3 regions of the Rhizobium sp. WCS2018Hpa-16 genome follow, and region 2 is predicted to be linked to each of the others. Evidence: predicted binding sites of a transcription regulator. Region 2 holds the regulator's gene; each other region holds the start of a gene.

The links. Region 2 encodes PhoB, which activates phosphate uptake and scavenging genes when phosphate is short. Its sites were predicted from a motif close to TGTCATNNANCTGTCAT; they were not measured.
Region 1: a site for PhoB is predicted at 904-920, ahead of RQI55_RS05680 (UDP-2,3-diacylglucosamine diphosphatase). Genes of this name have one in related genera too.
Region 3: a site for PhoB is predicted at 1,101-1,117, ahead of RQI55_RS18645 (PhoX family phosphatase). Genes of this name have one in related genera too.

Annotation. Positions count from the first base shown of each region.
Region 1 is NZ_JAVTIX010000001.1:1,130,046-1,132,225, forward strand. It holds gene dgcA (N-acetyl-D-Glu racemase DgcA) at 1-19, shown strand, start outside; gene RQI55_RS05680 (UDP-2,3-diacylglucosamine diphosphatase) at 23-850, opposite strand; gene RQI55_RS05685 (NADP-dependent malic enzyme) at 1,068-2,180, shown strand, end outside.
Region 2 is NZ_JAVTIX010000002.1:363,777-365,956, forward strand. It holds gene phoU (phosphate signaling complex protein PhoU) at 9-725, shown strand; gene phoB (phosphate regulon transcriptional regulator PhoB) at 757-1,440, shown strand; gene RQI55_RS07915 (cold-shock protein) at 1,803-2,012, shown strand.
Region 3 is NZ_JAVTIX010000007.1:85,850-88,029, forward strand. It holds gene hisN (histidinol-phosphatase) at 1-574, shown strand, start outside; gene RQI55_RS18640 (hypothetical protein) at 785-973, shown strand; gene RQI55_RS18645 (PhoX family phosphatase) at 1,180-2,180, shown strand, end outside.

The sequences.
Region 1 (2,180 bases), on a different contig from region 2:
GCCGGAGCTCTGGGGCTGAACATCACGCTGCCCGCTGGCCGATCAGCCCAGCAATATTGACAGGCTCCAATTCGCGCACCGCCGTTTCGAGCTGGTCGTCGGACTTCATCCACGTAATCAGCTCAAAGGTGCCGTCGGCATTCTCGGCAACGGCGGTGCAGCTCTCCACCCAGTCGCCGGTGTTGATATAGCGGATACCGTCTATGTCCTCCATAACGGCGTGGTGGATATGACCACAGATGACACCATCAACATTGTTGCGGCGGGCCTCATCTGCCACCACACGCTGAAACTCGCCAATGAAGTTGACCGCATGCTTTACCTGAAGCTTGGCCCAGGCGGAGAAGGACCAGTAAGGCAGGCCGATGCGACGGCGCACGGCCGCGAGCAGAACGTTGATGGCAATTGCCGCGTCATAGGCCCAATCGCCCAGATAAGCTAACAGACGGGCGTTGCGAACCACCACGTCGAACTCATCGCCGTGGATGACGAGGTACTTCTTGCCGTCAGCCGCTTCGTAGATCATTCGCTCGGCAACTTCTATTCCGCCGAAATGCGTGCCTGGAAACTCCCGGAGAAATTCATCGTGGTTTCCCGGAATATAGACGATGCGCGTACCCTTGCGAGCCTTGCGCAGCAGCTTCTGCACCACATCGTTGCAGCCCTGCGGCCAGTACCAGTTGCGGCGCAGGCGCCAGCCATCAATGATATCACCAACAAGGATTATCGTGTCAGCCTCGTGATGGCGCAGGAAATCCAGAAGGAAATCTGTCTTGGCCGCCTTGGAGCCAAGATGCACATCTGAGATGAAAAGCGTTCTGAACTGCCTGGCTTCGGTTTGCGCGGCCATGGAATTGTTCCCTCTGTCTCGGCAACTTTCTCCCTCTGCAAAACCAGACTCGTGTTTCAGCAAGATGACAAAGCGCCATTTCCGTTGATCGACGTGCTTTTTACGCAACTTCGAATGTACGGATTTTGCGCAGTCCAGATGAAATAAACGGCTGTACGCACTGTCTGATTGTTGTATGCAAAGGCCTCCCAGAAACTTGAAATAAAGCGGTGATAGAATGAGTTCTCAGGACACGGGCAAGACGCAAGACAAGAACCCCAATGCGGATCTGGAAGAACAGGCGCTTTTCTATCACCGTTATCCTCGCCCCGGAAAACTCGAAATCCAGGCATCCAAGCCGCTTGGCAACCAGCGTGATCTGGCTCTGGCCTATTCTCCGGGCGTTGCTGCGCCTTGCCTGGCCATTCACGAAAACCCTGAAATGGCTGCCGAATATACGGCACGCGCCAATCTGGTTGCTGTGATCTCCAACGGCACGGCGGTGTTGGGCCTTGGCAATATCGGTCCACTGGCCTCCAAGCCAGTCATGGAAGGCAAGGCCGTCCTGTTCAAGAAATTCGCAGGCATCGACGTTTTCGATATCGAAATCGACGCACCCGGCGTCAATGACATGGTGTCGACCATTTCGGCGCTCGAGCCCACCTTCGGCGGCATCAACCTAGAAGACATCAAGGCACCGGAGTGTTTCGAAGTAGAGCGCCAGCTTCGCGCCAAGATGAATATTCCCGTCTTCCACGATGATCAGCACGGCACAGCCATCATCGTTGCGGCTGCCGTGACGAACGCGCTAGAACTGGCTGGCAAATCAATAGGTGACGTTAAGATCGTTGCATCGGGCGCGGGTGCCGCAGCCCTCGCCTGCCTCAACCTGCTGGTCGTGCTAGGCGCAAAGCGCGAAAACATCTGGGTGCACGACATTGAAGGCCTCGTCTATGAGGGCCGCAACACCTTGATGGATGAGTGGAAAGAGATCTACGCGCAGAAGACCGACAAGCGCGTCCTGAACGAAACCATTGATGGCGCCGATGTGTTTCTCGGCCTGTCTGCCGCTGGCGTTCTGAAGCCGGAGCTTCTGGCCCGCATGGCTGAAAAGCCTCTCATTCTGGCACTCGCCAATCCTAACCCTGAGATCATGCCGGAACTGGCACGCAGCGCGCGCCCGGATGCGATGATCTGCACAGGTCGTTCCGACTTCCCGAACCAGGTCAACAACGTCCTCTGCTTCCCATACATCTTCAGAGGTGCACTGGATTGCGGCGCGACGACGATCAATGAAGAAATGAAGATGGCTGCCGTTCACGCGATTGCGGAACTGGCGCGTGAGGAAGTT
Region 2 (2,180 bases):
ATTCGAACATGCCGACACCAAACCATATCATGTCCGCCTATGATGACGAGCTGAAGTTCCTCACCCGCCGGATCGCCGAAATGGGTGGTCTTGCCGAACAGATGTGCGCCGATGCTGTGCGTGCGCTGGTCAATTCGGACTCGGCCCTGGCGCAGAAGGTCATCTCTGACGACACCATTCTCGATCACGCCGAGCGCGAAATCGGCGACAAGGCTATCGTGACCATTGCCAAGCGCCAGCCCATGGCTGCCGACCTTCGAGAAGTTATCGGCACGCTGCGCATCGCCGCTGATCTGGAGCGCGTTGGCGACCTTGGCAAGAACACAGCCAAGCGCGTTCTCGCTGTTGCCGGCACAGGCGTTCCGCGCAAGCTGGCCCGCGGCATCGAGCATCTCTCCGAGCTTGCTCTGGTGCAGCTCAAGGAAGTTCTGGATGTCTATTCGACCCGTTCGGTTGAAAAGGCGCAGGCCATCCGCGAACGCGACGAGGAAATCGACGCGATGTACACATCGCTGTTCCGCGAATTGCTGACCTACATGATGGAAGATCCGCGCAACATCACCACCTGCACGCATCTTCTGTTCTGCGCCAAGAACATCGAGCGCATTGGCGACCACGCGACCAACATCGCGGAAACCATCTACTACATGGCCACTGGCAGCCAGCCTGAAGGCGAACGCCCGAAGGACGATAGTTCCAACACGCTCGGTGCCGTAACCGAGTGAATTCTCTAAACGACTGGCGGAGTCTCTAGCCATGGTGCCCAAAATCGCAGTTGTCGAAGATGAAGAAGCCTTGAGCGTTCTGCTTCGCTACAATCTGGAATCCGAAGGTTACGACGTGGATACCATTCCGCGTGGTGACGAAGCGGAAATCCGCTTGCAGGAACGCACGCCGGATCTGTTGATCCTCGACTGGATGCTTCCTGGCGTCTCCGGCATCGAGCTTTGCCGTCGTCTGAGAATGCGCCCGGAAACCGAGCGGCTGCCGATCATCATGTTGACGGCACGCGGCGAAGAAAGCGAGCGCGTGCGTGGTCTGGCCACAGGTGCGGATGACTACGTCGTCAAGCCGTTTTCAACGCCTGAGCTGATGGCGCGGGTCAAGGCCATGTTGCGCCGCGCCCGGCCGGAGGTTCTGTCCTCCGTGCTGAAATGCGGTGATATCGAGCTGGATCGCGAAACGCATCGCGTTCACCGCAAGGCCCGCGAAGTGCGGCTCGGACCAACCGAGTTTCGCCTTCTCGAATTCCTGATGGTGTCTCCCGGTCGCGTCTTTTCGCGCTCCCAGCTTCTCGATGGTGTCTGGGGTCACGATATCTATGTGGATGAGCGAACGGTGGACGTCCATGTCGGGCGCCTGCGCAAGGCACTCAACTTCTCCAGCATGCAGGATGTGATCCGTACCGTGCGCGGCGCCGGATACTCCATGGAAGCCTGACCAACGCACCGGGGCTGAAACGTCTCCCGTATGGTCTCAAAATCTCATGCACCGCTCCCACAAGGGGCGGTGTTTTGCATTTGGCATAATGGATATCAATGCGTTAGCGCCGCTAGATGCCGCCAGTAACCGGAGTGACCTGCACAGCTTCTGAGTGTTGATTTTATGTTTCTGTAATTTAAAGTTTGACTCAGTGGCCAGAAGGCTCTATGTATTGGTCATCGATCTTTTGCTTGCTGAGCTTTGGTTACCGCGCGATTAGCACCGCGCTTTGAACTAACCCTTCCTTTCAAAAAAATCGCTACACCGCATACAGGACTCACGTTCTGTGACTTATAACTTATGCTTTGAAAGGGTTCATTATGACCACAGGCACAGTAAAATGGTTTAACTCCACCAAGGGCTTCGGCTTCATTCAGCCAGACAACGGCGGCGCCGATGCATTCGTGCACATTTCCGCTGTTGAGCGTGCAGGCATGCGCGAAATCGTAGAAGGCCAGAAGCTTTCCTACGATCTCGAGCGGGACAACAAGTCCGGCAAGATGTCTGCCTGCAATCTCCAGGCTGCTTAATACGGGTATCGACTTTCCTTTGACCACGGATGTACTGGCATTGTCGAAAGTTTGAGACCACCGAGGTCAGGCATGTTGCCTGGCCTTTTTTTATGCCGCAAGTCGGCCACATGCTTGGACGTATTGCATTCTTAGATGCAAGAATACGCTTCAAGCCGTGAATGCGTA
Region 3 (2,180 bases), on a different contig from region 2:
ACATGGCAGCGTCGGCACGGACCGGGAGCATGTCTGGGTCATCGACCCCATCGATGGCACCCGCGCCTTCATTTCGGGCCTGCCAGTCTGGGGAACATTGATCGGCTTTCAATCGTCAGGTCGCGCCGTCATGGGCGTCATGGATCAGCCCTTCACCGGCGAGAGGTATTTTGCCGATGGCGAAAACGCATGGTATTTCGGCACCGGCGGCGACAGGCAGATCAAAACGCGCAATTGCCAATCCCTCTCGGACGCCATACTCTTCACCACATCGCCGCATATCTTCACACCGGGTGAAGCGAAGCTCTACGGCGCGGTGGAAGAAAAGGTCCGCCTGTTCCGCTATGGTGTGGATTGCTACGCCTATGCCCTACTGGCCGGTGGCCATGTGGATCTCGTCATTGAATCGGGCCTGAAGCCGTACGATGTCGGCGCGCTCATTCCTATCATCGAACAGGCTGGCGGCATCATCACCAATTGGGATGGCGGAAGGCCGGAAGCTGCGGGCCGCATCATCGCCGCCGGAAGCAAGGCCGTGCATGAACAGGCGCTGGCCCTGCTGGCCGGGGCTTGAGGCTGACAACACCCTTCATTCGCAGTTGATGCGATGCGCGCAAGAGTTGCCTTTTGCGCATCGCCGCTGAACATATCCACATGGCAATCGCAAATCTGCACTCCAGTATAAAAGGGAATTGACAGAGCCGTTAACCTTTGATTAACCATACTACGGCACTCTAACGTTGTACTCTTTCATCATAATGTACTTAAAAGGGCGAGGATCGCTATGGCATATGACTGGAGTGGGAATACCGTTAAAGAAAAACGCGAAAACTGGACTGTGTTCTTCATCGTCACCATCCTCGCGCTTTTGCTGATTGCCGCCATCGCACCACTGGGCACCACACATGTGGCTGCGCCGCAGTTGGTCGAGTCCACTGCCAAAGCCGTCAAATCGACGCCGCTAAAACTCTAACCTTTTCCTACCACAACAAACATCGTTGGTTTGCCGTCAGCGACATCGCGTTTCCGGGGAGAGACGCGGAGCCTGACAGCCGTGTCGAACACAGGCCCGGCCAGATATCCACGGCGAAAGCCTGCAATGTCGCAAACCTGTAATGTTGTAACTCTAGGTTAGAACGGCTCCAGACTAGGGGCGCGTTTTAACAAAGAGGCTAACCGATGAACGAGCACTGTCCCCAGAAGATATTCCCGACTACCCAACTAGAAGACGCAGATGGTGACGGCCACAACGCAAGTGCCAACCCCACAATGGGCGAAATCATCAGCCAACGCTTCTCACGTCGCAATTTTCTGCAGGGCTCCCTTGCCGTTTCGGCAATTGCCGCGACCATCAGCCCTGTCGCCCTGATCACCGCCGATGAAGCCCGCGCCCAGAGCAAGGGCGGCTCCGCCTTCAACTTCACCGAGGTGGAAGCTGGCGTCGATGCCACCCACCACGTGGCAGAGGGTTATGACGCCGATATCCTGCTGCGCTGGGGCGATGCGGTGCTGCCAGGCGCTCCCGAATTCGATCCGACCAAGCAGACCGCTGAGGCCCAGAGCAGGCAGTTTGGCTACAACAACGACTATGTCGGCTTCATTCCGCTGGACGGGTCGAGCGAGCACGGCCTGCTCGTCGTCAATCACGAATACACCAACCCTCATTTGATGTTCCCGGGCCTCGTCAAGGTCGTGGATGGCAAGATCAAGCAGGGTGCGCTCAGCAAGGAGCAGGTGGATGTCGAAATGGCAGCCCATGGCGGCACCATCGTCGAAATCCGCAAGGTCGATCGCAAGTGGAAGGTCGTGACGGATGGTAAGTACAACCGCCGCATCACCACCAACACGCCCATGGAAATCACCGGCCCTGCCGCAGGTCATGATCGCCTGAAAACATCAGCAGATGCGACGGGCACCCGCGCCATCGGCACCCTGAACAACTGTGCCGGCGGCGTAACGCCCTGGGGCACATACATCATGGCGGAAGAAAACTTCCACGGTTACTTCACCGGCAAGCTACCGGAAGGCCACAAGGAAGCCGCCAATTACAAGCGTTATGGCGTGCCGGAAGGCGGCTATGAGTGGGGCAACTTCTACGACCGTTTCGATCTTTCGAAAGAGCCAAACGAGCCGAACCGCTTCGGCTGGATCGTCGAAGTTGACGCCATGGACCCAACGTC